3 regions of the Arthrobacter sp. NPDC058130 genome follow, and region 3 is predicted to be linked to each of the others. Evidence: riboswitches for the same ligand, from Rfam matches in the RefSeq annotation. Region 3 holds a riboswitch; each other region holds the start of a gene.
What was found. Region 3 has a riboswitch for cyclic di-AMP ahead of ACFVTM_RS07625 (hypothetical protein). Riboswitches for the same ligand answer to the same signal wherever they lie in the genome.
Positions count from the first base shown of each region.

Region 1 (9,929 bases), on a different contig from region 3:
CCCATACTACGACCTCGGGGTGCTCGTAGAAGCGGTAGCCCTGGCCGCGCACGGTGCGCACGGTGTTGGCGAGGCGGCCGAGCTTGGAACGCAGGCGGCGGATGTGGACGTCGATGGTCCGCTCGTTCGGGACCTCTTCGGCGTTCCGCCACAGGCCCTCGAGGAGCTCGTCACGGCCCACGGTGCGGGTGCCGTTCTCCACGAGGTAGTTCAGGAGCTCGAATTCCTTGAACGTCAGGTTCAGGGATTCGCCGTCGAGGTGCACCTCACGGCGGGCGAGATCGATCAGCACGCCGGAGGGCCGCGGATCCTGTGGCTGCTGCAGGCGGGCGGTCTCGGTCCGCTGCCGGGCCCCTGCGGTCGGGTCGCCAAAGGTTGAACGGACGACGTCGAGGGCGGAACCCGGGGCGCTGGCCGGCGCTACGGCGACGGCGGCATAGCTTTCTGCCCCGGCAACGAGCGACTGGGCGTAGGCCCGGATTTCCTGGGCAAGCTTGGCGATTGACGTGCCGGCCGCCGCTGCGGTTTCCTCGTCGATCCCCATGTAGAGCACGAAGCCGCGGGCGACGTTGTCGCTGGGGGCCGAACGGACCGGGCTGCCCGCGCCCGGCGCGATCACCGGCGTGGGGGCAGTAGCTGGTGCGGGCGGAACGGCGCGGAGCTGGCCGTAGGAGTCAGGGTTGTAGCCCTGTGCTGCATATCCGGGGGCCGGGAAGCTGCCGGTGGAACCGGCGGGTGCGAACGCCGAGCGGCCGCCAAAGCCCTGGCGGATCCCGGAGGGCTGACCGGCCTTGCTAGCGTTACGGACGGAGATGTGGACGTATCCGGATGCAACTGACATGGATTGCTTACCTCAATGTGAATGGCCGTCATCGCGGCTCGAATGCTTCTTTCCCCGCAATGAAACTGGGGAGGGGCGCCCGACTCTGGGCTGGGGGGCGAATGCCTAGAAACTCTCAGGGGTGTAAAAGTTAGGCGTGCATTCGACAACAGCGCATCTCGGTAACAGCGGGTGTGCTGATCCAGATAGCTGCGGCTGCAGGTGCTGTTGAGTTCTTGTTCACAATTGAAGTGTGCAACGTAACAATGCGAACGTGCAAGTAACAATGGACCGCAGGTTCCACATAGTGAGACAGAACGGGAAATTGTAGCGCAAGTCACAATTCTGCCCCGGGCAATAAAATAACAAGTGTTTTTCCCACCCAAGAGTCAAAAGACCGCGTTTACCGAATATTATTCGGCCGCAATCGCTGAATGGCCAAAACAATTCACAGCATGGCAAGTCGGCAAAACAGGACGCTCCCGCGATTCCCAGCCAGGCGGTCCACGGAGTGGTCATGCCGACATTGCCGCCTGGCACGGAGGCAATGTCGGCATCGGCAGCGGGTTAGTTGGACTGGCCCGTAGCGGTAGCCGCGACAACCATGACGGAGGTCGCCGTGTAGCCGGAACCGTCCTTGGCCGCCACGATCCGAACCGTTCCGCCCGCGACGATATCCGCCACGCTCAGCTGTGTGCCCGACCCGCCAGCCTGCTGGCGCCGCTGTTGCAGATTGCTCACCACCACATCGCTGCCCAAGCCATAACTGCGAGTGAACCCGTCACTGCTCTTGACCGTCACGGAGGAGGAGCTGACCTCGCTCACAACGCCCAACTGCTCGGCCATGGTGGTGTACTCGCTGCCTTGCAGCACGACGTATTCGGCATGCACTGCCGAGGAGAATCCGCTGCCCATCCCACCGGCGGCGAAGTCGCCGGGACCGCCCTGCCCGGGCATTCCGCCTCCCGCGAACCCGCCCTGCGCCGAGCCGGGCATTCCGGGCGCGAAGCCCTGGCCGCCGGCCGCCCCACCGGCAGCCCCGCCAGCGGCCGCGCCCGCCGTCCCGTCGGCTGCGGCTGAACTTGAGGTCAGGGCATAGACCCCGGCACCTGTACCGCTGCCAGGACTGCTGCGGCCCCGGCGACGACGAGCCCGCGCTTGAGCGTCCAGGGGGCCGTCGTCGAGGCTTCTTGGCACCGGCTCCCCGCGCACCCCAGCCGGCGGCAGCTGCGGGCACCGCCTGCTCCTGCCGCGGCATGCCCCACCCCGGCGCCGTTGTCGGAACGTTCGAAGCCGGGGGCGCACCCCAGCCGGGCGCAGCGGCCGCTGCCGGCCACCCGCCGTCGAGCTGGCCGCCGTCGGGCTGGCCACCGTCGTAGGGTCCTGCGTCATGGCGTCCTGCGTCATGGCGTCCTGCGTCGTACTGCCCGGCCGCCTGCGGTGCGGCGTCCATCTGTCCGGCCGCCTGGGGCGTGGTCACAGGCGCGGGCGCCGCAGCGTTGCCGGGGGCTGGGCCGGAACCGGCTCCGGGATGCTGACCGCTCATGGTGTTTCTCCTTTGGGTGCGGATCGGTATTCACCCCAGAGTGCTGAGCGATCCTGTGCCTGGGCTGTGCGGGCCGACAGCCGGGCCTGTGACCTTTGGGGCAGGGCAAAGAAGGGACGGATTCAGTGCTGCCGCAGTGCCCCACCCGGCACCGTAAAGTCTTCCAGCTCGCTAGGCTGGGATTCACAGGTGCCGCACAGGGTCCCCAAAGCCCCACCTAACCGGCAGATCGGAGAGTTGTCCCATGGCCACTCCGCACTCCATGACCAACAACCTTCCCCAGCTCACGCATCCGGACGGCTCCCCCATCCGCGCCCTCGTGGTGGATGACGAACCCAGCCTCTCCGAACTCATGAGCATGGGGCTGCGGATGGCCGGCTGGTCAGTGGCCGTGGCGGCAGACGGACCCGCTGCGGTCCGGCTCGCCAAAGAGTTCCGCCCCGACGTACTGGTGCTGGACGTGATGCTGCCCGGGTTCGACGGCGTCGAGCTGCTGAGCAGGATCCGCGCGTTCGCGCCGGAAGTGCCCGCGCTGTTCCTGACGGCGAAGGATGCCGTCCAGGACCGGATCACCGGCCTGGCGGCCGGCGGCGATGACTACGTCACCAAGCCGTTCAGCATGGAAGAGGTCCTGCTGCGCCTGCACCGGCTGGTCCAGCGCTCCGGCGTGGCCGCCATGGACACCGCCGAACTGGTGGTGGGCGACCTGGTGCTCAATGTCGACACCCGCGAAGTCACCCGGGCCGGTGAGGAACTGCACCTGACCGCCACGCAGTTCGAGCTGCTGCGCTACCTCATGGAAAACCCCAAACGGGTGATCAGCAAAGCCCAGATCCTAGACCGGGTCTGGGACTATGACTTCGGCGGGCAGGCGAACATCGTGGAACTGTACATTTCCTACCTCCGCAAGAAGGTCGACGCCAACCACGCTCCCATGATCCACACGGTGCGCGGCGCCGGCTATGTCCTGAAACCGGCGGACTGATCAGTGCCCACTCTTTCCGGCATGACCCGCGTCCCCGGACGCGACTGGCGCAACCCGTCTACGTGGCATTTGCGCACCCGGCTAGTCCTGGTCGCCATGGCGCTGCTCGTCGCCATCTGCGGCGCGGTAGGACTGTTCAGCTATGCCTCGATGGACCTGTTCCTTACCCGGCAGCTCGATGACCAGCTCAGCAACGCTTCGCACCGGTCCAGCGAGTTCGTCCGGCCCTTGCCCGGCACCGGCGGCGGCCGCCCCGACCCCCTCGAAGCCCGGGGCCAGGGCATCGGGACGCTCAATGCCCGCATACAGGACGGCGAGGTCAGCAACCCCGGATTCCTGGCCGGGGACGCCACCCGCAAGAGCCTCTCCCCCGACGACAACGCGGTCCTCCTAGCGCTCACCCCAAACGGTGTGCCCGTGGACCGGACCCTCTCGGCCGGCGCCTACCGGCTCACCGCCGTCCGCACACCCTATGGCGACGTGATTGTCACCGGTCTTCCGTTGGCAGAAAAGGAAAATACCCTGACTTCGCTGGTCTGGACCATGGTGGTGGTGTCCGCTGGCGGACTCGTGCTGATCGGCCTTGCCGGCACGGCCCTGATCCGGCGGACCATGAAGCCGCTGGAACAACTGTCCGAGGTGGCCACCAAGGTCTCCCGCCTCCCGCTGGACGCCGGCGAGGTGGCCCTCGGGGTGCGCGTCCCGGCGTCGGCCGCCCACCAAGGAACAGAGGTGGGCAGCGTAGGTTACGCGCTGAACCAGATGCTGGACAACGTCTCCAACGCCCTCGAGGCGCGGCAGGATAGTGAAATGAAGGTGCGGCAGTTCGTCGCCGACGCCTCGCACGAACTCCGCACGCCGCTTACGGCCATCCGCGGCTACACGGAGCTGATGCGGATGACCGAGCACTTCACCCCCGACGGCCAGAGATCCCTCGCCCGCGTGCAAAGCCAGTCCGAACGGATGACCACCCTCGTGGAGGACCTGCTGCTGCTGGCGCGCCTGGACGAGGGGCAGCCGTTGAAGATCAGCGACGTCGACCTCACCCAGCTGGCCATCGAGACGGTGAGCGATGAGAAAGTCATGGCTCCGGACCGCGTCTGGCAGCTGGAACTTCCGGAGGAGCCCGTGGTGGTCCGCGGCGATGCGAGCCAGCTTCACCAGGTCCTCGCCAACCTCCTGTCGAATGCGCGCAAGCACACGGACCCAGGGACCAAGGTGGTCACGGGCGTCATGCGTTCGGCCGACGGAAGCGCCGTGGTCACCGTGACGGACAACGGCAGCGGCATCGCCCCGGAATTCATCGGCCGGGTCTTCGCCCGCTTTGCCCGGGCCGACGCCGCGCGCACCAATCCCGCCGCCACCCCGGCAAATGCGCCGGTTGTCGCGACGGCGGGGGCCCGGTCCGGGGCCGGCCCCAGCTCAGCTTCCGGTGCCGCTTCCGGTGCACCCGGCGTTTCTTCCGGCAGCCCTGGCGGTGCCGGCGCGGCTGCTGCCACCCCGACGTCGGAAGGCACGAGCGGTTTGGGCTTGTCCATAGTCCAGTCGATCGTGGAGGCCCACGGGGGCACCGTTGAAGTCACCTCCCGGCCTGGACGCACGGAGTTTGCGGTGCGGCTGCCCGCGGCGCCGCCGTCGGCGTAGTCCCCGCAGGAAATCCTGCCTCGCCTCCACCGTCAGTCCCGCGCAAGCCGACACCCCGCCGCTGTGACTCCTGTTACCAAAATGTGACTTAAGCGCCGAGGTCCTGTAGCGTCGTTGGGGTGCGGCCGCCATTTGTGCCGTATATCCGGATGGACGCCAAACTCTGCCGCTTCCCGGATTCCGCTGGACCAGGCAGAGGCGGGGGACCCAGAGTTCCCGGGCATTCTGCATTCATGCGCCCTCGGGGTGAAGCCGACACGTGATTCTCCGTGCGGCCGGATGACCTCATCCGAACCCGACAGCTAACTCCGTCGGCGTTGAGAGGCCCATCATGACTGAATTCCAGGTACAAACGCGCCCTGACGGCGGTTCCCATGCCCGCTCCCCCAAGTCGCGCCACCGCGCCGAACCAGCCAAGCAGGCATCCGCCCTGTCCAGGCTGGCGGGCGGTCTCGGCATCACTGCCCGCCGCGCCGCCGTCGTCACCGCCGCCTGCGCGCTGCTGGTGGGAGGCGCCGCCGCTAGCCAGGCGGCAGAGCCCGGCGCCCGCGCCAACGTTGCGAGCCAGACGCCCATGAGCGCGGACCCGCTGGCCAAGCTGAACTTCGAACGAGTCCAGGTGGTTGCTCCCTCTGCCCCCGCGGAGAGCAGCGGGGCAGCCCAGGCCGCAGAGGCGAAGCCCGCCGAAGCGCCCGCTGCCGCCCCGGCCGCCCCGGCGCCTGCTGCTCCCGCGCCGGCCCCGGCAGCCGCCCCGGCCCCCGCAGCGGCCCCGGCGCCGGCTCCCGCAGCCGCTCCGGCCCCCGCGCCGGCACCGGCAGCTGTACCCGCCCCCGCACCGGTGGCTGTCGACGACCCTGCCGGAGCACAGGCCTACGCCGCGTCCCAGCTGGGCAACTACGGCTGGGCTGCGGGCCAGATGCAGTGCCTGCAGAAGCTCTGGACCAAGGAATCGGACTGGAAGACCACCGCCACGAACGCCAGCAGCGGCGCCTACGGCGTGGTCCAGTCCCTGCCCGCCTCGAAGATGGCGAGCGCCGGTGCCGACTACATGACCAACTACCGGACCCAGATCAACTGGGGCCTGAACTACGTCAAGGAACGCTACGGCTCCCCCTGCGGCGCGCTGAACTTCCACTACGCACACAACTGGTACTAAACCGGCACTAGCCGTACTGCCCAGGCAGGGTGGTTGAGGCCCCGGATCCATGTGGATCCGGGGCCTCCCGTGCGTCCGCGGCCGGACTGGTTTTGACTGGCCGGTCTGGCTCGCCGGACTTCCACAGCCCCCGCACAGCTTGGCCCTAAAGCCCTCATATGGGCCGGCGGGAATGTTGAGCCATGACATTCACAGACCAGGCCACAGGAACCCTGTCCCGTTCCACGGCGACGCCGGCCGGTCCGGCGGCACCGCCCTCCCCGTCCGGACCTGCACCGTCAGGGCTTGCTTTGGCCGACGCGCCCGCCCCGGGCCCGTTCGCCGGAGCGCTTGCCAGTCCCGGCGGCCGGCGCGCACCCATTGACACGCGCGCAAGCACACCCTTGCTGGACGTCACGATCCCGGTCTTCAACGAGGAACGGGACCTTGAAGCGTGCCTGCGCCGGCTCCACGCGTACCTTCTCGGCGCCTTCCCGCACTCTTTCCGCATCACGGTGGCGGACAACGCCAGCACCGACGGAACGCTCAAGACGGCGGAGCGCGTGGCCCGGGAGTTGCGGGAAGTGACGGTGGTCCATATGGCCGAAAAGGGCCGCGGAAATGCGCTTCGCAAGGTGTGGCTCTCCTCGCCGTCGCCGGTCCTGGCGTACATGGACGTGGACCTTTCCACAGATCTGGCGGCCCTCGGCCCCCTGCTTGCCCCGCTCATTTCGGGGCACTCCGACCTGGCAATCGGCACCCGGCTGACCCGCAACTCGCGCGTGGTCCGCGGACCCAAGCGGGAGTTCATCTCGCGCAGCTACAACTTCCTGCTGCAGTCCCTCATGGGCGCCCATTTCAGTGATGCCCAGTGCGGGTTCAAGGCGATCCGGGCGGACGTGGCCCGGCAACTGCTCCCCCACACCCTGGACAACGCCTGGTTCTTCGACACCGAACTGCTCGTGCTGGCGGAAAAGTGCGGCCTGCGCGTCCACGAAGTGCCGGTGGACTGGACAGACGACCCCGATTCCAGCGTGGACATCGTCCAGACTGCCCTCGCGGACCTGCGCGGCATGGCACGGTTGAGCCGGGACCTGGTTTCTGGCCGGATCCCTGTCCCCGAACTGCGCGCCGCCCTGGCCCGCGGACCGCTGCCGGCCTCCTCGCGGTCCCAGGAACAAAGCCCCGGCGGAAGCCTCTTCGGGCAGCTGGTCCGCTTCGGCAGCATCGGCGTGGCCTCCACCGTGGCGTACCTGGCGATATTCCTGCTCTGCCGCGGGATCATGGACCCGCAGCTGGCAAACTTCTTCGCGTTGCTCACCACCGCCGTGGTCAACACCGCGGCCAACCGGCGCTTCACGTTCGGCATCCAGGGCAGCAGCCAGGCGGCACGCCACCACTTCGAGGGGCTGCTGGTTTTCGGGATCGGGCTGGCCCTGACCTCGGGCGCACTCGCCCTGGTTCACGCCACGTCGGGAGCCTCACCGGACCGCTGGCTCGAACTGCTGACGGTCACGGCCGCCAATCTGGCCGCCACCGCGGTGAAGTTCCTGCTCTTCCGGCTCGTGGTCTTCCGCCCCCGGCGCACCGACACCGTTCCGGCGCCCGACGCAAGCACCGTTCCGACGCCCGACGCAAGCACCGTTCCGACGCCCGCCGCCGCCATCACCGTCGCGGCGTCCGCCGCCGCTGAGGCTTCCCTCCCCCGCACAGAAAAGGCCAAGTAAATGACGGCAACCGTCAGCCCCACCGCCGGAGCCCAGGCCGGATCAACGGCCGGCAGCCCGCCCCTGGACCAGGAAACGACTGTCCCGGCATCCGAGGACACCGGCACGGCCCTGATCTCACCCAACGTGCCCTCACCCAACCCGCCCGCACCCCTGAGCCGCCGGGACCGCCTGCTGTTCGGACGGCAGCCCCGCTGGGTCCGGCCCTCCGCAGCGCTGCTGCTGGTGGTCACCGCCGCGTTGTACCTGTGGAACCTGGAAGCCACCGGCTACGCCAACTCCTTCTACGCCGCGGCGATTCAGGCCGGGACCAAGGACTGGACCGCGCTGCTCTTCGGCTCCCTCGACCCCGGCAACGCCATCACGGTAGACAAACCGCCGGCCGCCCTCTGGATCCCCGCCCTCTTGGGTCGGATCTTCGGTTTCTCGGCGTTGAGCATGCTCATTCCCCAGGCACTCATGGGAGTGGCCGCCGTCGGGCTTCTGTACCTGACCGTCAAGCGGGTGTCCGGACCGGCCGCTGGCCTGCTCGCCGGCGGCGCCCTGGCGCTGACCCCGGTGGCTGCCCTGATGTTCCGGTTCAACAACCCGGACGCCATGCTGACCGTGTGCCTGGTGCTGGCCGCCTACCTCACCACGCGCGCCATCGAGAAGGCCGGCTGGAAGTGGCTCGCCGCGGCCGGCGCGGTGATCGGCCTGGCCTTCCTGTCCAAGATGCTGCAAGGCTTCCTGATCGTTCCCGGACTGGCACTGGCCTACCTGTGGGCGGCACCCACCACACTCGGCCGCCGGCTCCTGCACCTGTTGGCCGCCGCCGCGGGCATTGTGGTGGTGGCCGGAAGCTACATTGGGCTGTTCCAATTGACCCCCACCTCGGTCCGCCCGTACATGGCAGGCTCGGAGACCAACAGCTTCCTGGAACTCACGTTCGGCTACAACGGCCTGGGGCGGATCACCGGGTCCGGCGGGGGCATGCCCGGAGGCGGCTTCGGCGGCAATGCCGGCGGCCCGGGCGGCAACGGGAACGTGGGCTTCGGCGGCACGGCCGGGATCACCCGCATGTTCGGGACCAGTTTCGGCGGTGAGGTGTCCTGGCTGCTGCCGGCCGCCCTGATCCTGCTAGCCGCCGGGCTCTGGTTCACCCGGCGCGAGGCCCGGACCTCAAAGTCCCGTGCGGCGCTCCTGCTGTGGGGCTGCTGGCTGATCGTCACCGCCGGAATCTTCAGCTTCATGAGCGGCACCGTCCATCCGTACTACGCCGTGGCCCTGGCCCCCGCGATTGCGGCCCTGGCCGGCATCGGCTCCCTCGAACTGTGGCGGGGCCGGGCCTACTGGCCCGCGCGGATTGTCCTGGCCGTGGCAGTACTGGCCACCTCGGTCTGGTCCGCCGTGCTCTTGGGCCGCGACCCGGCCTGGCTACCTGGTCTCCGGGTGATCGTCGTGGTCCTGGGCGTGCTCGCCGCCGCGGCGCTGCTCGTGCGGGTGGACAGCCTGGCCGCGCTTCCGGCACGGTTCCGCAAGGCCGCCACGGCCGGCGTCGTGATCCTTGCATTGCTGGCCGGCGGGCTCGGGAGCACCGCGTGGACGCTGGCGACTGTGGCCCAGCCGCATTCCGGTTCGATCCCCACGTCCGGTCCCACCGCATCCGCGATGGGCGGCGGCTTCGGGGCGGCAGGCAGGACCGGCCGTGACGGCATCGCCAGCAGCACCGGCAGCACCGCCGGCGGAGCGGCGGCCGGCGGCCCCGGCGGAGAAACGGCATCGGCGGAGCTGACAGCGCTGCTGAAGTCCTCCGACGCCAAGTGGTCCGCGATTGTCTCCGGCGCCACCCAGGCCGCCAGCCTGGAACTCGCCACCGGCACCAGCGTGATCGCACTCGGCGGCTGGAACGGCGGCGACCCCTACCCCACGCTCGCACAGTTCCAGGCGATGGTGGACCGCGGCGAGATCGGCTACTTCATCTCCGGCGGCATGGGCGGCATGGGCGGAGGCCGCGGGGGAAACTCCGAGGTCGCCACTTGGGTCGCGGCCAACTACCAGGCCCAGACCGTGGGCAACACCACCGTCTACAA
Region 1 covers NZ_JBHVTV010000013.1:47,026-56,954, reverse strand. The annotation lists gene ACFVTM_RS18830 (winged helix-turn-helix domain-containing protein) at 1-841, opposite strand, end outside; gene ACFVTM_RS18825 (hypothetical protein) at 1,388-2,017, opposite strand; gene ACFVTM_RS18820 (response regulator transcription factor) at 2,611-3,351, shown strand; gene ACFVTM_RS18815 (ATP-binding protein) at 3,373-4,995, shown strand; cyclic di-AMP (ydaO/yuaA leader) riboswitch at 5,167-5,324, shown strand; gene ACFVTM_RS18810 (hypothetical protein) at 5,327-6,151, shown strand; gene ACFVTM_RS18805 (glycosyltransferase) at 6,334-7,857, shown strand; gene ACFVTM_RS18800 (glycosyltransferase family 39 protein) at 7,858-9,929, shown strand, end outside.
Region 1: another riboswitch for cyclic di-AMP. It lies ahead of ACFVTM_RS18810 (hypothetical protein); the one in region 3 lies ahead of ACFVTM_RS07625 (hypothetical protein).

Region 2 (9,929 bases), on a different contig from region 3:
GGACACAATGCCGCCCTGGCGCCGTTCTACGCCGCGGCCGGCCGCACCTATCCCGCGTTTGTCTCCCTCGTCCTGCTCCCGGCGCTCCTGGCCACCGCCAGAAGCCCGCTGCCGCGGCTGGTGCGTGCCGCCGCAGTCATGACATGCCTGGGCGCCCTCGCCACGGCCCTGAGCTTCCCCGCCTCCTTCGCCCCGGAGGACTGGACCCTCGCGCAGCAAACGATCAACTATTCGGCCGTCCTGGGCTATGTGCTGGGCCTGGGATTGTTCTGGGCTTCCGGGCTCGCCGCCAAGAAAACTGGTAGCGCTCGCGCAACATTACGCAAGAACAAAGGGTAGGGCATTCACAAAATCATTAGACCGTGAAAGAATCATGAATGTGTGAAAGCGGCAATCGCTTCGTGTACGGAAGTCAGCCGTGCGAAGCAGAGGCAGTCGTCCAAGCGCCATTGGGGGGATGAGTGGTAGCGGTCCGCAAGGACCGCTCCCACTCAGCCTGTTTAACGGCGCTTTTCCCCGTTTCCCGGTCGCGGCCAGGGGCTGCCCCGGAGGAATGGCCCTAACGCACAAACTTCAGCGCTTAAACCTCAGCGTGACCAGCTGGAACGGCCGCAGCGTGAGTTCGGCGGAGTCCGGGCCCGCCGTCACTCCCGGCGCATCCACGGGGCGTTCCAGCAGATCCACGGCGCGTATCCCGCGGACCGGGAAGTTGGCCTTCAGGACGCCGGTGGAGCGTTCCCCCAGCGATTCGTACAGCCGGACAATCACGTCGCCGGAGCCGTCTTCGGCGAGCTTGACCGATTCAATGACCATGGCCTGGTTGAACACGGTGACCAGCGGTTCCACCCCGTGGGCACCTTGCACAACCCGCGGCGCCAGGTTAGTGCGGTAGCCCTCTTCGACGGCGTCCGCGATCGTGGCACCCGGCCGGATCGTGACGTGCAGCTCGTGCCTGCCCTGGTCCGCGCCCGGATCCGGAAACTTCGGTGCCCGCAGGAGCGAGACCCGCACCGTGGTGGTGGTGCCGCCGTCGTCCTCCCGGACATTGCGGGTCACGTCATGGCCGTAGCTGGAAGCGTTGGAGACCGCCACCCCGTAGCCCGGCTCGGCGACGTGGATCCAGCGGTGGGCGCAGATCTCGAATTTCGCGGCCTCCCAGGACGTGTTGACGTGGGTGGGGCGGAACACGTGGCCGAACTGCGTCTCCGCCGCCGAACGGTCCGCCCGGATGTCCAGGGCGAAACCGAGCTTGAGCAGTTTTTCCCTCTCCTGCCAGTCAACCAGGGTTGTGATCGCGAGTGAGTCCGCGCCCGCCGCGAGGGTTATCCGCTGGGTCACGGCCGAGGACCCGGCCATCCGCTCCACCACCACGACGGCGTCCGGGCCTTCGCCCCGGGGGCGCTCGAGCGTGACCGACCGCGCCTCAACCAGTCGGACGACGTTCCTGCGGTAAAAGGCGTCGATGTCCCACGCGTCCCATTCATTCGGCGTGTCCCGGTGCATCTCCAGGAGGTTGCCGGACTCCCCGGGAGCGATCGCCTCACGTCCGGTGGCGTGATCGACCAGCGAGGCCAGCAGTCCGTTGGCATCCACCACGGCCCGGATGATGCCGTTGTCCAGGATGTAGCCGCCGTCCGACCCGGTGGCCGCTACCGGCTGCCCGGGCCGGACCGGCTCGGCAGCGCCCAGCGCAGGCACGCCCTGGCGCTCCTGCGGGGCGGCGTTGAGGAGGAATTCCCGGGTGCCGGGACCGAGGGCCGCGGCCGCGGCGGTCGCAATGATCGCCTCCAGCCCCCGTTCGACGGCGGCGTAGTTCCGTTCGGCGTCCTGGTGGACCCAGGCGATGGAACTGCCCGGCAGGATGTCATGGAACTGCTGGAGAAGGACCAGCCGCCAGAGGCGCTTGAGTTCCGCGGCAGGGTAGCTGTGCCCGGCCCGCACTGCCGCCGTGGCGCTCCAGAGTTCGGCTTCCCGGAGCAGGTGCTCGCTGCGCCTGTTCCCCAGTTTGGTCTTGGCCTGGCTGGTGTAGGTGCCCCGGTGCAGTTCCAGGTACATCTCCCCCACCCAGACCGGCAGGGGCTGGTATTCGGCCTGGGCCTGCTGGAAGAAGCTGGCGGCCGAGCCGATCCGCACCTTCGGAGAGCCTTCCAGGTCCGCCGTGCGCCGGGCCGCGGCCAGCATCTCGCGGGTTGGGCCGCCGCCGCCGTCGCCGTACCCGAAGGGCACCAGCGAAGTGGCTCCGCGGCCGTGGTCCCGGTAGTTCCGTTCGGCGTGCGACAGGTCCCGGGCACTGAGGTCGGAGTTGTAGCTGTCCACCGGCGGGAAATGGGTGAATACCCGGGTGCCGTCGATTCCCTCCCAGTTGAAGGTGTGGTGCGGCATCCTGTTGACCTGGTTCCAGGAGATCTTCTGGGTCAGGAACCAGCGGCTGCCCGCGGCCTTGATGATCTGCGGGAGCGCCGCGGAATACCCGAACGTGTCCGGGAGCCATGCTTCCTGGCATTCGACGCCGAATTCGTCCAGGAAGAAGCTTTTGCCCTCGAGGAACTGCCTTGCCATGGCCTCGCCGCCGGGCATGTTGGAGTCCGATTCGACCCACATCCCGCCAACGGGAACGAACTGGCCCGCGCGGACTTTGTCCCGGATGCGTCCGAACAGCTCCGGGTAGTACTCCTTCATCCAGGCGAGCTGCTGGGCCGAGGAACACGAAAAGATGAATTCGGGATACTCGTCCATCAACGCCACGACGTTGGAGAACGTCCGGGCGCACTTGCGGATGGTTTCCCGGACGGGCCAAAGCCAGGCCGAATCGATGTGGGCGTGACCCGTGGCCACGAGCCGGTGGGCCGAGGAGTAGGCCGGCCGGGACAGGACATCGGCCAGCGCGGCCCGTCCGGCGTCTGCGGTGCCGGCGACGTCGTCGGGGTCCATGATGTCCAGCATGCGTTCGAGCGCCCGCAGGATTTCGTGGCGGCGGGGCAGGTCCATGGGCAGTTCATGCATGAGCCCGCTGAGCGTGAAGATGTCCTGCTGCAGTTCCCAGGCCGCCTGGTTGCGTTCGGCGATGGCGATCCTGCCCAGACGGTATTTGGGTTCGCTGCCTGAGGTGGCCTTGTCGCCGTAAGGCGTGGCGGCGAAGGTCCAGTTCTGGGACAAGTCGGGGTTGGCCGCGGCTTCGACATAGAAGTCGACGGCCATGCCGCTGCCCAGAAGCTTGAGCGGAATGTACTGGTTCCGCGGTGAAATCGCCTTGATGATGGTCCCGTCGGGCCGCCAGGCGATGCCTTCGCACTGGAAGCCCGGGGCGTCGCCGCTGAAACCCAGGTCCACGAGGACTTCCACCGAGGTGCCGGCCGCGGTTCCCCAGCCGTCCGGCACTTCTCCCCGCAGCCGGAGCCACTTGGTGCTCCATGGCCGGCCCCAGGCCGTCCCGTGTTCCTGGGGCGCGAACTCGTGCCGCAGGGCCTCGAGCACGGGCACGGGCTCGTCCGGCGCGTCCCAGCTGCTCAGGGTCAGCGGGACGCTGCGCGGGTAGACGGCGGGGGCAATGCGGTCACGCAGAAAGCGGTCCAGCCGGACTTCCGTAAGACGGCGGTCGTCGTGCAATGTGTTCCTCTTCAGCGCTGGGGGTCCGATTGGCTCCAATCGATGGATAAAACTTACGTCGTGGGGAACCCGTTGGCCAAGTGTTGCTATTAGCCGGCCGCGGGGGCCGGGACTGCGACGCGCTGCTGGCCTGCATAGACGTTCAGGCTGGTCCGGCGGCTGAACCCTGCCAGGGTCATCCCGCTGGCCTCGGCCAGTTCGACAGCCAGGCTGGAGGGTGCACTGACGGCGGCGAGCACCGGGATGCCGGCGAGGGCTGCCTTTTGGACGAGCTCGAACGATGCCCGGCCGGAGACCTGCAGCACCGTGCCCCGGAGCGGCAGCAGGCCTTCGCGGAGCGCCCAGCCCACCACCTTGTCCACGGCGTTGTGCCGTCCGACGTCTTCCCGGAGGCACAGCAACTCCGCCGAGCCGTCGTCGGCGATTCTGAAGAGTCCGGCGGCGTGCACGCCGCCGGTGAGGTCGAAGACCTCCTGGGCGGACCGGAGGGCGTCCGGGAGGGCCGCGAGCGTTTCGACGGGAACGGTCAACGGATCCTGTGCCGGGCTGTAGTGGGAGGACTTGCGGACGGCATCGATGGAGTCCGTCCCGCAAATGCCGCACGAACTGGACGTGAAGACGTTTCGGCCGGTCTCCGGCAGGACGACGTCGGGCCGCAGTTGGGCCTCCACCACGTTGAACGTCTGGATCCCGTCGGCGTCTTCGCCGGCGCAGAACCTGAGCGAGACCAGCTGCTCGGGAGTCCAGATGATCCCCTCGGAGACCAGGAACCCCGCGACGAGGTCAAAGTCGCTGCCGGGCGTTCGCATGGTGACGGAGAAGGACATGTTTCCGAGCCGGATTTCCAGCGGTTCCTCGACGGCGAGGACGTCCTCCCGGTGCCGGACCGGGAATTCGAGGGCGTGCGCGGACCCGTCCAGGACAATTTTGTGCACTTTGCGGCGCTGCGTCACGCGGCCCATCCGGTACTCCTAAGCAATAGGGTTTTCGCTGATTCCATCATTGCAAGTGCCTGATCCTGAAACCAGCACTGCCGGCGCTCCGGCCCGGTTCGGCGGGCGCTCAGCCCAGGAGGGCGCTCCAGTCCACCGGCCCGTCGCTGGCACCGGTCTTCCTGGCGGTCCGCTTCGCCGCAGGCTTCGCCACGGGAGCTGCCGAAGCGTCGGGGACCGGCGCGCCCCACGGGAGCGCGAAGGCGGGGACCAGCTCCCCCAACTGCACGCCATGGGGCGGGACCACCAGGACGCCGTCGGCGGCGGCCAGGCCCCGCATCATTCCCGGGCCGGTGTGCTGCGCCGGGGATGCCATGCCGTAGAGCAGCCGGAAGGGCATGAGCCGGGTCCGGCCGGGATCGGCGTCAATCGTCGAGCCGCAGGGCACCTCGCTGAGCGGCGGGATGGAACCGCGCCCCAGGGCCGCCAGGAGCGGGGCTCCGATGGTGGACAGCGCCATCATGGCCGCGAGCGGATTTCCCGGCAGGCCGAGGACATACCGGCCGTCCGGCAGTTCGGCCAGCACGGCCGGGTGGCCCGGCCGCATGGCGATCCCGTCGATCAGCAGTCGTCCGCCCAGCTCGGCGACGGAACGCCGGAGGTGGTCGGTTCCGGAGCGTCCCGTGCCGCCGGTGGTGATGACGACGTCGGCAGGCAGGCTTTCGCTGCCCGTGGCGAGGGGATCGCCGTCCTCGAGCGCGGCGAGCCATTCGGGGTAGGAATCGCCGACTTTCACTTCTTCGGTGCAGATCCCGCCGAGCATGCCCACCACGGCTGCCAGCTGGGGTCCGAAGGTGTCGCGAACCTGTCCGGGGGCCGGCGTCCCGGATGCCACCACCTCGGCGCCGGTGAACACCAGCCGCACCACGGCCTTGCCGAGCACCGGAAGGGCGTCGTGTCCGGCCAGCGCGGCGAGGGCCAGATGGGCGGGGTTCAGGACCGCGCCGCACTTGATCAGGAGATCCCCGGCAGCAGCTTCCTCTCCGGCCTTCCTGATGTGGTCGCCGTTGCGCGGGTCCCCCGGTTTCGCCGTGCCGCCCAGCTTCAGGACGGGCAGGCCGTCCTCGTCGGCGTCGATGACACCGCTTTCGCTGCGCAGCACGGCCTTGGCCCCGGCCGGGATAAGGCCGCCGGTGGCGATCGGGCTTGCCTGATGCGGTGCCAGCCGCTGGCCGGGTTCGGCCAGGATCCAGGGGCCGCTGCCGTTGACGGCCCAGCCGTCCATAGCAGAGGAGGCATAGTGGGGCATGTCCTGCAGGGCAAGCACGTCTGCTGCCAGGGTGCGGCCCAGCGCCTGCCGGAGGGGGACGGGGGCGGCCGGGATGGGTGCGGCGCAGTCAAAGGCGAGCTGCCGGGCCTCCTGCCATGTGTGGGCCAGGTGCCGGTGCGGAACGTCTGCGTCCTGGTCTGCGTCCTGGTCTGTGTCCGGGTCCGCTGCGTCCGCCTCCGGTGCGTCCGCCTTGACGGCGTCCGGGTCCGCGAGAGGTTCCGCGGGACCGCCCTCGGGGCCGTTCCCGCCATGGACGGCCGGTCCGGCGTCGTCCCCAGCCGCAGGCGTCATGCCCCGGAAGCTTCGGCGGCCGCGTAGTCCTTGGCGAGCCGGCGCGCTACGGCCATGGCGTCCTGCATGGACACGGAGTCCGTCGCCTGCCCGGAGCCGGAGGCCAGACCGGCGGCATAGCCGGCAATGAATGTGGTCAGCGGCGCCGCGGGGCGCACTACGGAGTGGGCGGCCACGCCTGCCAGGGCGAGGACCTCGTTCACGTCAATCTCAACGTCTTCCAGCTCCAAGGCCTGGAGCAGGGCACGGCACCAGTCTTCCAGCGTTTCATCCTGGCTTTTCACCGTTTGCCTCCATGGTCGAGTTCAGCTGCGGGGTTCCGGCCCGGAGCCCGGACCGAGGTGTGGAAACCTGCCGGATATCCCCAGTGCGGACGCATCATCCCAGGTATCAACGTCATCAGTGGACCCCGGGGGAACGCGAACTTCCCGTACGTCCAGACTAGCAAGAAGGGCGAAGACCGATGCGTTTTCCAGACTCCCCCGGTGCCGTGCGTCCGTAACACTTCGTTGTAGCGCAGCTGTGCCATAAAAGCCCGCGAGCGGCTGTTTCCGGCCGTCCTCGGAGACGGCCATGACCCCGTCGCCCCGGTGCTGGTCCTTCGCTGCTGCCAGGGAGACGGCCAGCGATTCGGCCAGGACCCGGACGGCGGCGGCGGACCTCGGCATGTCGCAGGCAAGCACCAGGGTAAACGGCGCCGGACCGGCGTCCCCAGGCCGGCCGGCATGGTCTGCCGCCAGCGCGTCCAGGCCTGCGGCGATAGCCGCGGCCGGCCCTGCGAAGGGCGGCTCTTCCCGCCAGGTCAGGACGCCGTCGGGAAGGTCCCCGGGGTCCGGCCCGACGACGACGGCGCGCCCCGCCGCGCCCGCGGCGCGCAGCGACCGCTCAAGGAGGGTGGCGCCGTCGTAGACCAGCCGGGATTTGGGCACGCCGCCAAGGCGGGAGGACCTTCCCCCGGCAAGAATGATGGCATCGAACTCCACCGGTTCAGCCTAGCGCGGCGCGGGCTGCCCCCGAACCAGGGCAGGCCATGCGCCGGCCAGGTCAGGCGGCTGATTCCGGCAGCAGGAACGGATCCCAGGCGGGCGTCGGCTTCTCGAGTTCCTTGATCTGCCAGATCGCGCCCTTCGGGGGGCCCGGAACAAACCCGAGCTTCCAGCCCATCTCCGCGGGCGTGTGGTCGCTCTTGGCGTTATTGCACCGCAGGCAGGCCGCCACCAGGTTCTCCCAGGAATCGGCGCCGCCCCGGGACTTGGGCTGGACGTGGTCGATCGTGTGGGCCGCTTTGCCACAGTAGGCGCAGCGGTGGGCATCGCGGCGGAGCACGCCGCGGCGGCTCACCGCTGTCATCGTGTTGTACCTCGGACGGATGTAACGGTTCAGCAGGATCACGGACGGGCGGCCCAGAATGTCCTGGGGGCCAACAACGGGGTCGTCCCCTTCCGCCACAACGCTGGCCTTTCCGGTCAGGACAAGGACGAGCGCCCGGCGGAACGTGATTACCGCCAGTGGTTCATATCCAGCATTCAGAACGAGAGTGCGCATCCGCATACCTCTTCACGGCCGCACCCGCCAGCGGCACGAGGGCCGGCTGCCCTCTGCATGGTCGGGCTATGGATCGACAACACAAGAGTAAACACTCAGGTGCCGGATCACCGAATATTTTTTCATCGGCGCGGCCCTCCGCGCGCAAAGTTCATGGCACGGCAACGCAAAAGACCCCCGCCAAAGAGCGGGGGTCTTTCGAAGTGCTGGAGCTCTGTCCCTAGCCGCCGACGCGGATGAAGACCGGGCCGGAGCCGACGTTCACGCTGTACAGCGCGGTGGTGCCACCGTTCCAGCCGCCGTGGACTGCCATGCCGTTGCCGACGTAAACCGCGATGTGGGCCATGCCCACGCCACCGTTCTGGTAGTAGGCGAGGTCGCCCGGGCGTGCCTCGGAGGCGCTCACGGTGCGGCCCAGGGACAGGTAACCTGCCGGCCAGCCGTGGTAGTGGATGCCGGCCGCGGCCAGGGCGTTGGTGGCGAGTGCGGTGCAGTCCTGCGAAACGCCGATCTGTGCGTACGCAGCAGCGGCGATGGTCGCGCCAGAGCCGCTGCCGATGCCGGCCGGAGCCTGGGCAGCGACGCCGCCGCTGACGCCAAGCTCGGTGCCGCCGGCGCGGGAGGCCGTGGAGTCCTGGACCTGCACAACGGGCTTCGGGGCCTCGACGACGGGAGCCGGCGTGGTGGTCACGGCGGGCTTCTCGTAGGAGATCGCGATGCTGGATGCGGCCGAGATGGTGGCCGGGGTGGCGGACTGGACTTCCAGAGCCGAAGCGGAGGTGGATTCGCGCTGAACGTTGGTCTCAGCAGCGTTGGCTGCGATTCCGCTGGTCAGGACCAGACCGGAGGCTGCGGCGATGACCGCGGCCTGACGGCCCATGCCGCCGGCGTTGTCGCCGACAGCCTTTGCAATAACAGCCAGCGAGTTGGTCTTGGTGACCTCGGCTCGGTGCCGTGCAACGGTTGCACGAGTAGTCATTAAGTTCTCTCTTTCGTGATCCTTGGACCGCGCGCTTTCGGGCGCGGACTGAGGACGCTCCGGCATCTTGGGGGTACGCCGGATCGCCCCGAAATTGGGTTACTTAGCGAAGGGTGTACTGCGAAGACGCGCCAAATGCGGAAACTGCATGCTGTCCGGGCTCGGTAGAGAATGAGCCTGCGGAACGTGATCCCATCCGGGCACCAGCAAGGGCGGCACGTGATGTGGATTCCGGCGAGCTCAAAAGAGCCTCACCGGTGCGCATGCGCGCAGAGTTGTGGCGTGAAGACACGAAAGTAGCCTCTCCCAATGCCTACGAGGTGAGCTGTCGGATTCGGATGGGAGTCACCCGGCCGCGCTGCTTCCTGGGAAGCTTTGCGACTTAACCCCTAGGCCTTCTTTCGAAGGCCAAAATTGGTTCCCCCGCCCCTGCCAGACGATGTAATGCGAACGGACCTTGAGCGGTGGCAGAGCTAGGCAATCCACTCAAGAGCGCCAACTTCGGAAAAGTTGGCGTGCTTCAAACCCTACAGCAGTCCGGACTCAATGTCACATTCAGATCACGGCGTGTCACAAGGATTCGAGAGCGGTCCATCACCTTTTTAGAGCCAACCGAGGGGGTCAACGACGTCGCCGTTGACCATCACTTCAAAGTGAAGGTGGCAGCCGGTGGAGGCGCCTGTAGTCCCGCTCATCGCGATGATATCGCCGCGCGATACCTTCTGGCCGACCTTGACCGAGGCCGAGGACAGGTGGTTGTAAGTGGTCTCCAGGCCGTTGCCGTGGTCGATCACGACGCGGTTTCCACCGCCGTAGGGATGCCATCCGTTGAAGGTCACGGTGCCGCTGGCGGCCGCATGGACGGCCGTGCCGCACTGGGCGGCGAAGTCCTGGCCGCGGTGGAACTCGCCCGCACCGCCGGTGATGGGGCTGACGCGGTAGCCGAACGGCGAGGCCGTGACCATCTGGTCCAGCGGCGCACCGAGGGTGCCGGCCGATGCCGCGCGGGTGATACTTCCCACAGACTGGGCGCTGAGGAGCTGCTTGAGCTTGCCGTCCGGATCACCCTTCGTGGTGACGGCCGTTCGGCTGAAATCGACCTTTGCGGCGGCGGCAGCCGTGACATCCGGCTGCACTGCAGCGGAGAGGGCGCCTGTCCCGTCAGCGTTCGAGGCCAGTACCGGGCTCGTGACGGGGACCGTCACGGTGAGGACCAGACCGGTTGCGGCCAGTGCGATGCCGGCCT
Region 2 covers NZ_JBHVTV010000015.1:14,170-24,098, forward strand. The annotation lists gene ACFVTM_RS19990 (hypothetical protein) at 1-339, shown strand, start outside; gene ACFVTM_RS19995 (alpha-mannosidase) at 574-3,606, opposite strand; gene fdhD (formate dehydrogenase accessory sulfurtransferase FdhD) at 3,696-4,568, opposite strand; gene ACFVTM_RS20005 (molybdopterin molybdotransferase MoeA) at 4,669-6,159, opposite strand; gene ACFVTM_RS20010 (DUF6457 domain-containing protein) at 6,156-6,443, opposite strand; gene ACFVTM_RS20015 (molybdenum cofactor guanylyltransferase) at 6,465-7,142, opposite strand; gene ACFVTM_RS20020 (HNH endonuclease) at 7,204-7,704, opposite strand; gene ACFVTM_RS20025 (NlpC/P60 family protein) at 7,925-8,683, opposite strand; cyclic di-AMP (ydaO/yuaA leader) riboswitch at 8,980-9,163, opposite strand; gene ACFVTM_RS20030 (M23 family metallopeptidase) at 9,286-9,929, opposite strand, start outside.
Region 2: another riboswitch for cyclic di-AMP. It lies ahead of ACFVTM_RS20025 (NlpC/P60 family protein); the one in region 3 lies ahead of ACFVTM_RS07625 (hypothetical protein).

Region 3 (9,929 bases):
CTGGTTGCGCCGGGCAGCGCTGCTCTCGCCGCTGCTGGCGCTGCGCGCCGGCGCGGGGGACTGGGACCGGTTCATCCGTCACGCTGCCGCGGTGCTCGGCGGGCCCTCCGGGGAGTTGACCGCCGACGTCGGTGCGGTCCGGGAAGCGGTGTCCCGCGTCCGGACTGAGATGGCCACGAGGCGACCCGAGCTGCCATTCACGCCCGTAGGGTGACGATCTAAAACAGCCGGCCCGGGTGCGTCCTTTCGGGTCCTTCAGGCCCTCGCCCCGTTCAATCCTTGGGCCCGCCCGGCCCTCCGCTCCCACCTGGCCCGCCTGGCCCGACCGCGCTGCTGCCGGTATCGCCGGACCTGCCGGCGGCATTTGCGGGCAGCGAGAAACCCCTGGCGGCCCGTGACCCGGCGACGGCGCTCGCGGCTATGGTGACCAGCGCGCCCACCAGCAGGGCCGCGGCCTCGCCGGGGAGTAGGACCTGGAGCTGCGTCCCGATGCTCGCCGCCGCGGCAGGTATGCCGAGTTGGGCTGCCGACAGCACTCCGAGGGACAGCGGGAGCCCCAGTACCACCAGGGTGGTGTGCGTCAACAGGGCGCCGACGCCCAGCGCCACACCGAGGGCGATCATGTCCGGATGTCCGGCCAGGTCCTTGAGGGTCAGTGATGCGCCCAGCCAGACGAAGAACACCGGACCCAGGAAGCCGTCGCTGAGGGCGAACAGTTGCCGGGCCAGGCGCCTCGGTTCGCCGACGGCGGCCACCGCCAGGCCGAGGGAAAAGCCCGCCAACATCACGGACACGTTGCTCCACGTCGCGACCGCTGCCAGGGCGAAGAGGACCACCAGTTGGATCCGCAGCTCGAGGGCAAACTTGCGGCTTTCCGAAAGTCGGTGCAGGCGCCCGTTGATTCCCCTGCGATCAAGCCAGCGCAGTACGACAAAGATAACCACCGCGCAGCCGGTCACCGTGAGCACGCCCAGCGCCGCCCGGAGAGCGTGCGGCGGGTCCACCACGAGCGGCAGCGCCACTATGCAGGCTATGTCCGCGACGGCCACCTGCGCGGTCATGGCGATGACATGGGGTCCGCCGAGCCGCAGGGAATCGAAGATCGGGAGGACCAGCGCCGCTGAGGAAGAGGCCAGCAGCACCGCGTAGAGGGGAGCATGTCCAGTCCCGAAGAGCAGGCCGATGCCGATGCCGACCGCCACCGCTGCCGCAGCGCACGCAGCGGCGCGGCGGGAACCACTGCCGAGGGCGGAGCGGATCTGCGGATCCCGCACGGGAACATGGGTTCCGGCCACAAACATCATCAGAGCAAACCCGATATTGGCCAGCAGGCTGAACGTCGGGTCCGCCGGATCAACCAGGGCCAGGCCCGAGCGCCCGATCGCGATGCCCGCCAGCAGTTCGCCCAGTACCACCGGCAAGCGCCAGCGCACCGGCAGCGCCAGGAGGGGGCCGGCCAGTGCGACGACGGCGATCAGCGCCAGGGCAAGGAACGTCACGGCTCGCCCCTGCGGCCCTGCCCGGGGCCACTCGGGGCGGCAGGCCCGACCCGGGTGACGGCGTCCGTGGCCGTCGGGTCCTTCGTCATGGAATGAGATTAGTCCCGTTGACCGTGCAGCGGGCCGGGGTTCCCAATCAGTTTGCTGACCGCCGCTCCACCACCGCGTACGCCTTTCCGTCCAGGAAGGCCCAGTCATTGACAACCATGTATCCGAGCGAGTCCACCCGGTCATTGAGGACGTGTTCGTCGAAGCCCCTGTCGCGCGGTTCCGCATCCCAGGTGGCCACGTGGACGTCCCGGCCGTCCAGGACCAGCAGCTCGGTATTGACGTCGAAATCCTCCTTGGGCTGATTGCTCAACTGGCAGATGGCGACACACAGGCGGTTCATTTTGGGCCTCCGCTTCGAGGTGGTGCTGATGGCATCATCCTACGTTCGGATGCTGCGCCGCCCCATGGGCAGTTGGTGGGCAGCACTGTGGCCTCCGTTACCTGAATGTGACATTGGCGTGCGGTTCGCGTTACGGTGGTTAAGTGCCTGTTGTTTCCAATACGGGCGCTCCCCAGCCGATTGCCTAACTCTGCCGCGGCCCGGGGGTAACTCGCATCGACGCCGGCAGAGACGGGGAAACCACTTTTGGCCTGCTGCCACGCAGGTCTTGGGGTGAAGCCGCACAGCGCCCGCCATGACGGGCCCGGGAGTGCGGCCGGGTGACTCCCATCCGAATCCGACAGCTCACCTCGCAGGCATTGGGAGAGGCTACATCCATGTCTTCAATCAGTACTTTTGCGCGCCATACAGCCGTTCTCGCCGCCGCCTCCGGGCTGGTGCTCACGGGCTCGATGGCCGCCAACGCCGCCCCGGCACCCGTGCAGCGGGACTCCGCTCCGGCGTCGAACGTGAACGTCGCGGGACAGGTCAGCGCTCCCGTCAGCGCCGATTCCAGCGTCAAGATCAGCTTCGACCGCCCCGCGGTGGCCTCCGTCGCCGCACCGGTCATCGAACAGCCCGTTGCCGCGGCACCGGCTCCCGCAGCTGCCCCGGTTGCAGCGCCTGCAGCAGCACCCAAGGCAACCGTGCAGGTGCAGGCCGCTCCCGTTGCCGCGCCGGCTGCGGCGCCTGCCGGCGGACGCAACGCCATCATGCTCGCTGCCGCCTACAGCCAGGTGGGCATCACCCAGGACTGCACCGCCATGGTGGAAAAGGCCCTTGGCGCGGCAGGCAAGCCCGTTGGCGACATCGGTCCCCGGGCATTCCTTGGCCTCGGAACCGTTGTGGGCACCCCGCAGCCTGGCGACATGGTGGTCCAGTCCGGCCACGTGGGCATCTACGCCGGCAACGGCCAGGTGGTCAGTGGCGGCATGAACGGCAAGAACCAGACGATGGTCCACCCGCTGTCCTGGCTCACGGCGACCGGTGGCGTGACCTTCGTCCGCGCCTAGGCCGTACGGCCCACGGGGCTAGACAGTCCGGAAAGACCGGCGATCGTTTTCCTTGGGGGCAACGATCGCCGGTCTTTTCCGTGCCCGAAGTCTATGCCCGGGACTCCGGTGACCGGCCCGCGGTCCGCACGCTAGGGATTCCCGCTTCCGGCCAGCGGAAGCGTCAATTTCATGACCGTTCCCTCGGCACCCGTCGCGGCCACTTCGACGGCGCCACCCGCAGCAACGGCGATCTCCCGGACCAAAGCCAGGCCGATGCCAAAGCTCCGCTGTCCGTGTGTGCCGCCGGTGCTGGGGGTCCGCACGAAGCGGTCAAAGATCCGGGCCTGGTCCACGCCGGTGATTCCGGTTCCTGTGTCCGCGACGGTGATCACCGCGCTGTTGTGCTCGATCGAAGTCCTGATGGTCACACGGCCGCCCGGAGGAGTGTGGGCGAGGGCGTTGTCCGCCAGGGCCAGCACGGCGCGGCGCAGCGCATTTTTCTCGATCCGGGCCAATGGCCGGGCGTCGGCGGAGAAATCCATGCTCACCTCGCGCTGGTCGGCCACCAATTGGAGGCTCCCGGCGACGCCTGCGGCGGCGTCGGCCAGATCGGCAGGGGGTGCGGAGCGGTCCGGGACGTCGGCCGTCGCCGCCAGTAGCAGTTCGTTGACAATCCCGGTCAGCGTCGCAGCGTCCTCCCGGATCCGGGCCAGGTCCTGGCTTTGCCGGGAGCCGGGCACCGTGGTGCGCTGGGCGAGCTGGATCCTGGTGTCCAGGATGGTCAGCGGCGTTCGCAGTTCGTGGCTCGCGTCCTGGACGAAGCGCCGTTGCCTGGCCAGGGCATCACCGAGGGGGCGGATGGCGCTGCGCGCGCTGAGCCACCCGACAATGCCGGCCAGCAGGATTCCCGCCACGCCGGCGATGAGCATGGCTTCGAGGACATCCTTGGAATCCAGGTAGGCGTAGGCCGTCCCGGCCGCTGCCGAGCCCGGAACTTCAGGATGGGCCAACTGGTTCATCAGGTACAGCGCCGTGGCGGAGAGGAGCCCGAGGACCATGACCGCGCACGCGGCGCTGATCCGCAGCGCGACCTTGAGCGAGGCCTTGCGCAGTATCGTGTGGTCCGGATTTCCGCCGGGGACCCCGCCGCTATTCATGAGCGTCGCCAATCTGGTAACCCACGCCGTGAACTGTACGGATGACGGCCTTGGAAATCTTCCGGCGCAGGTGATGGACATAGGTATCGATCACGCCGGGCTGGTCCGAGGCGTGGAAGTACGCCGCGAGGAGCTCGTCCCGGGTGAACACCCGGTCGGGTTCCGCGGCCAGGGCTGCCAGCAGCTGGCATTCTTTCGCGGTCAGCGGCACCGTGTGCCCATAGACGGACCGGACGGAGCGCTGCGTCGGGTCCAGTTCCCAGTCCCCGATCGTCACCTGAGCCGGGGCCGGAGAGGTGAAGGTGCGCGTCAGTGCGCGCAGGCGGGCCGCCAGCTCTCCGGCGTCGAACGGTTTGGTCACGTAGTCGTTGGCCCCCGCATCCAGGCCCCGGACCTTCTGGTCGGCATCGCCCAGAGCGGTCAGGATCAGGATGGGCGTACCAATGCCTTTCGACCGCAACGCCGCGATAAGGGCGATGCCGTCCATCACGGGCAGCCCGCGGTCGATCACCATGACGTCCCAGGCGCCGGTCAGCCCGTGATGAAGACCATCACGGCCATTGGTGGCCAGCTGGACCCGGTAGTCCGGGTCGAGGAGCTCGGCGATGAGCGGCCCCAGGACAGCGTCGTCCTCGACGAGCAGCAGGGCCGGGCGGTCAGCAGTTGTCATGCCAGCTATTCTTCCGCGGCCATTTCCACAGTCCGCAGTTCGTCCTCGGTTCCTTCGGCCGTGTCGCCCGCAGTGTTGTCCGCGGTTGCGGCCGCTGCGGCGGCGGGGCGCCGGTTGTTGCGGCGACGCTTGAGGAGCTGCACGCCCCCCGGCACGACCGAGACGAGGACCATCGCCACGGCAATGACGTCGATATTCCGGGCGATGATGTCAAAGTGTCCCAACCAGGTGCCAAGCATCGTCACGGAGACGGACCATGCCACCGCGCCAACGATGTTCCAGAGAGTGAAGTACTTGTACTCATAGCGCGCGATCCCTGCGGTCAGCGGAGCAAACGTCCTGACCATGGGGACGAAGCGGGCCAGTACGACGGCGGCCCCGCCGTGGCGGCGGAAGAAGTCTTCGGTGGTGGTAAGGTGCGCTGTCTTCAGGATCCGGGCATCGTCCTTGAACCATCGCCGGCCAAATTTACGCCCGAGCATGTAACCGACCTGGTCCCCGGCGACGGCAGCAGCGGTGACGACGCCGATCAGCACCGGCAACGTCACGTGCAGCTGCTGGTGCAGCAGGCCCGCAGTGAACAGCAACGAATCCCCGGGCAGGAAGGGAAAAAGCACGCCCGATTCGATGAAGACCATGAGTGCGATGACGCCCAAGGCGGCCGGGCCCAGCCCGGCGAGCAGGCTTGCCGGGTCCAGCAGCGAGGGTGTCCCGGCTGCCGCAGCCGGAAGGAGGGCAAAAACGTCCACAGCGTGCATTCTCAATTCCTCTCAGATTCCAGCGACCGGATGGCGGAAGGGGCGCGAAGCCGGTCCGCCATCCAGGGCGTCACAACGTTCCAGAGTCCCGTGAGCAGGACCACCGCGGCGCTCGCAGCCAGGAATGAAGCTGCCACATCGGTGGGGTAGTGGACCCCGATATACAGCCGCGACCAGGCGACGAGGAGTGCCAGCGCGGCCGCACTGAACGCAGTGATCTTGGCCCAGCGGGTTCCGCGGACCAGGAAGAACAGCGCGAAACCAACGGCCACCGCACAGGACACATGGCCGCTCGGGAAACTGTCGGAGCCGGTTTCCGGAGCTAGGGGATCGAACAGCAGGGCGGGGTCGGGCCGCTGGCGGGCCACGATGATCTTGAAGAATTCACTGGCCACCCAGCCGGAAGTTGCCACGAGGCCGAACGCTACCGCCTTAATCAGGCCGCCTCGGAACAGCCAGACGTAGAGGGCCGCGCCGCCGATCAGGGCAAGGCCCACCACCGGGCCAAACACGACATTGAGGGCCATCGCCACAGCGGTCAGGGCGGGGAGATGATGGTGGCTGAGGTCCTGGTCCACCCCGATCTCGGCAGCGCTAAAGCCCGGCGTCAGCTGCGCCGCCAGGCCCAGTGCTACGACGGCGGCGGACAGCAGGACGCCCAATAGCAACCAGTGGCGGACGTGGGGGAGTGCGGGTCCAGTCATGGGATCCTCCGGCTAGGGACAACGGACGCCCGAAAAAGGGCGCCGACTCCCACTCTCCCGCCAGGCGTTTAAGAAACGCTTAAGAAAGTCCCGCTGAGGAGTTCCGCCGGGGAGTCCCGCCGCTTTGCAGCGGGCAAAACCTACGCGGCGTAGCGCAGCAGCGTTACCCCGTTGCCAAAGGTGTGCGTCTCCAGCAGCCGGACCTGGGCACTGCTGTCGGCATCCTTGAACATGGGTCTGCCCCGCCCAATCAGTACCGGATGAACATACACCCAGTATTCGTCGATCAGCCCGAGCCGCCGGAAAGTATCGGCGAGCTCCGCCCCGCCGAGGGTCATATCCCCGCCCGGCTGCGCCTTTAGCGCCAGGACTTCTTCGGCTACTACCTCCCGGACCACAGTTGTGTTCGGACCGGCCGTCATCAGTGTCCGGGAGTAGACGATCTTGGGCATGTCCCGCCAGATTTGGGCGAACTCGGCCATCAGGGGACTGATGTCGGGGTCCTGGTCCGCGGTCGGCCAGTAACCTTCCATCAGCTCGTACGAGACGCGGCCCTCCAGGAAGGCGCCCATCGGGGCAAGTTTTTCGTTCATGTGTCCGTGCAGCTCGTCGTCCACCATGTGCCAGCTGATATCGCGGTCCAGTCCTTCGAAGAATCCGTCGAGTGACACCTGCATGACCATGATGATTTTTCGCATCTTCGCTCCTCGGTTTTCTACAGGGTACGCCGTGGCTTTGCGCGGCTGACCTGCAACGGAAAATATTTTCCGGCCGGGAATCTGGCTGGCTGGCCCAGTTTTTCCCAAGAACTGGCCCTTGCACGGGGTGCCGGGACCGTGCAGAATGCAGGAACTCTATGGCCTCACCGCGGTCAGTCACCTTTCGGGGGGAAGCACGATGCCTGCGAACGATTTCGCACAAAAGCCCGGGGCAGGTCCGGATGACTGAACCGCCGCCGCGCCACTATGGGTCCGGCGGCCACCGCGCGGACGACGGATCCCAGCCCGCGTCGCGGCCCGTACCAAGGCACGAGAGGAGGATCCGGCCCCAGTATCTGACAGCGGCCGCCGTCGCGGTTGCCCTGGTGGCTGCCGGCACCGTTTATGCGACCGTCCAGACGGGTGTGCCGCCCGACGCGCCGGCCGCCGCGGCCACGCCTGCTGCCGCTGCAGCAGGGACCGCCGGCGCGTCGCCGCTGACCGCGCCCCAGGGATCTGCGCCGCCGGTTACCGACGCCGGCGGGACAACACCGGCAGCGTCTGACCTTCCCGCAACAGCTCCAACCGCTGCAGGCCCCGCCTCGCCGGCAGTGGCCGAAGCGGCCGCTGCCACGAAGCCGGCCGAAGTGCCTCCCGCCGTCGTCGCGGTCCCGGCCATCGGCCCCGAACTCGACGCCCAGATCACTGGGATCATCCAGGCCAACAGCGCGTATTCGCTGGGGGTGTCGTTGATCGATCTTTCGGACGGCGTGGTCCACGGCTACGGGGTCCAGGAAAAGTTTGTGGCCGCCAGCACGGCCAAGATCCTTGCTGCGTCTGCCTATTACCACCTGGTCGAGACAGGGCGGGCGTCCCTGAATGCCCGTCTCGGCGCCTCGACGGCAGGCGCGCAGATCCGCCAGATGGTCCAGCAGAGCAACAATGATTCATGGGCACTGATTCTGGGGGCTGTCGGCCAGCGGGGCATCTCGGACTACGCGGCCTCGATTGGGATCACCTACGACCGTACGGTGAACCTGCTGACCCCCGCAGAAATGGCCCGGACCCTCCAGCTGCTCTACACCGGAGCGCTGCTCAATCCGGCCAACACCGCCCAGCTCCTGTCCTACATGCAGAACACCAACTTCGAGACGCTGATCCCTCCGGCGGTTCCGCCGGGCGTTGGGGTTTTTCACAAGTACGGGCTGCTGTTTGGAAACCTCCACGATGCCAGTGTCCTGGTCAAGGACGGCCGGGCCTTCGCGTTCGTCGTCTACACCCGGGGCAAGAACTACTCGGACATGGGCCCCCGGACCCGGATTATCCAGGAGCTCACCCGGGCCGTGACAGCCGCGTTGTTCTGAGAGTGCCGTCAGCCTTCAGGACCCGCCACAGGATCCTCCGGTGGACCTTTCGGTCGCCTTTTCGGTGGTGCCATAGACGCCAGGGCTCACTTTGTAGCCGTGGCGGTCCTGCGCCAGCGCGCGTTCGTTGACGGCGGCCAAGGCAGCCGCATCCAGCCTCGTGGTGGAGGTGAGGTCCAGGAATTCCCGGCTGTCCCCACCGGAAGCCGTTACTTTGAAACTCCCCTCCCCGGCACGGTAGTACTTCTGCTGGTGGCCGGCAGCCGCTCCCTCAAGGGGGTTGAACTCGTCGACCTTCAGGACGTCGGCCTTCCTGCTGACCACCTGGCCGCAGTCCAGGAAATCAATCGCTGGTGCTGACCCCTCTGTATAGGGGCCAAATTCCTTGGTCGGGTTCGCCAGCATGGCAATGCCGGCCCGCGCGTTGTCGACCCCGGCGATGAACGTGCTGGGGGCACCGGCAAATTTTCCGGATTCAAACTCCTCCGGGTACTCGCCAAACAGCCAGACCGCCCCTTTCCAGGTCTGGGCGAAGAAGGCCAGTTCGGATTCTTCAAGGACACCGTCGGAGTAGTCGCGGTCCCACAGGACAACAGTGCGGACTCCGTCCACCACCTTCGCCAGGCCCGTCACGATTGACACCACGCGGTGCGTGTGAACCTCCGGCGGGCTCGTGGTGAGGTCTGTGACTTTGCCGGTGAACTCGGACCGGGTTCCCGGTTTCATGGGCAGCCAGGTGTTGTCCACGTTCGGCTCGTGTGGGAAAAAATTCGCTCTGAAGCCGGGAAGTGAACCCGGGCCGCAGTCGGTCGCGGCGGCGGCCGGGGCGGCCCCGTCCTGGACGGCGCCGGCTTCGGCGCCGCCGGCCATAACGAGTGACAGCGGCAATGCTACGAGACAACTGAGAACGGCAATGCTCTTGCGGAACATCGGACTTTCCTTTGAGGCGTTCCGGTGCGGCCCCAGGCCGCGGTCAGACGATCACCGGTCCGGCGGCTGCGCGTTCCCGCTCGCGTGTCTTCTTCGACTTGGCGAATCTGAGGTACAGCGAGGGAACGATGAACAGGTTGAGCAGGGTGGAGGTGATCAGGCCGCCCAGGATCACGACGGCCATGGGGTGTTCGATTTCATGGCCGGGGATGTTGCCCATGACAACCAGGGGCACCAGGGCCAGGCCGGTGGCCAGGGTGGTCATGAGAATCGGCGACAGCCGCTCGGCCGCCCCGCGCAGCACCAGGGCGCGGCCGAAGGTCTCGCCTTCATACGTCTCCAGGTGCTGGCAGTGGTTGATGAGCAAGATGCCGTTGCGCGCAGCGATGCCCATCACGGTGAGGAAGCCGACCAGGGACCCGAGGGACAGGACCCCGCTGGAGAAGTAGGCGGCAATGACCCCGCCCACCAGGGCTACCGGCAGCGTGAGCAGCGACAGGAAGGCCAGGCGCCAGCTCCGGAACGACGCCTGCAGCAGCAGGAGGATCAAAACCAGTGCCGCCCCGGAGTAGATCATCAGGCGGTTCGTGGCCGCCTCGCGCTCGGTGTATTCGCCCAGCAGTTGCACGCTGTAGCCGGCCGGCAGATCCAGGCTGGCCAGCCGCGACTGCAGTTCGCCGACCACCTTCCCCAGGTCCGCACCCTGGGCCAGGAAGGAACCCAC
Region 3 covers NZ_JBHVTV010000002.1:749,435-759,363, reverse strand. The annotation lists gene ACFVTM_RS07640 (DNA alkylation repair protein) at 1-214, shown strand, start outside; gene ACFVTM_RS07635 (cation:proton antiporter) at 273-1,499, opposite strand; gene ACFVTM_RS07630 (hypothetical protein) at 1,636-1,890, opposite strand; cyclic di-AMP (ydaO/yuaA leader) riboswitch at 2,062-2,263, shown strand; gene ACFVTM_RS07625 (hypothetical protein) at 2,268-2,942, shown strand; gene ACFVTM_RS07620 (sensor histidine kinase) at 3,074-4,081, opposite strand; gene ACFVTM_RS07615 (response regulator transcription factor) at 4,074-4,751, opposite strand; gene ACFVTM_RS07610 (DedA family protein) at 4,757-5,509, opposite strand; gene ACFVTM_RS07605 (phosphatase PAP2 family protein) at 5,512-6,213, opposite strand; gene ACFVTM_RS07600 (dihydrofolate reductase family protein) at 6,354-6,911, opposite strand; gene ACFVTM_RS07595 (serine hydrolase) at 7,154-8,275, shown strand; gene ACFVTM_RS07590 (hypothetical protein) at 8,291-9,205, opposite strand; gene ACFVTM_RS07585 (efflux RND transporter permease subunit) at 9,249-9,929, opposite strand, start outside.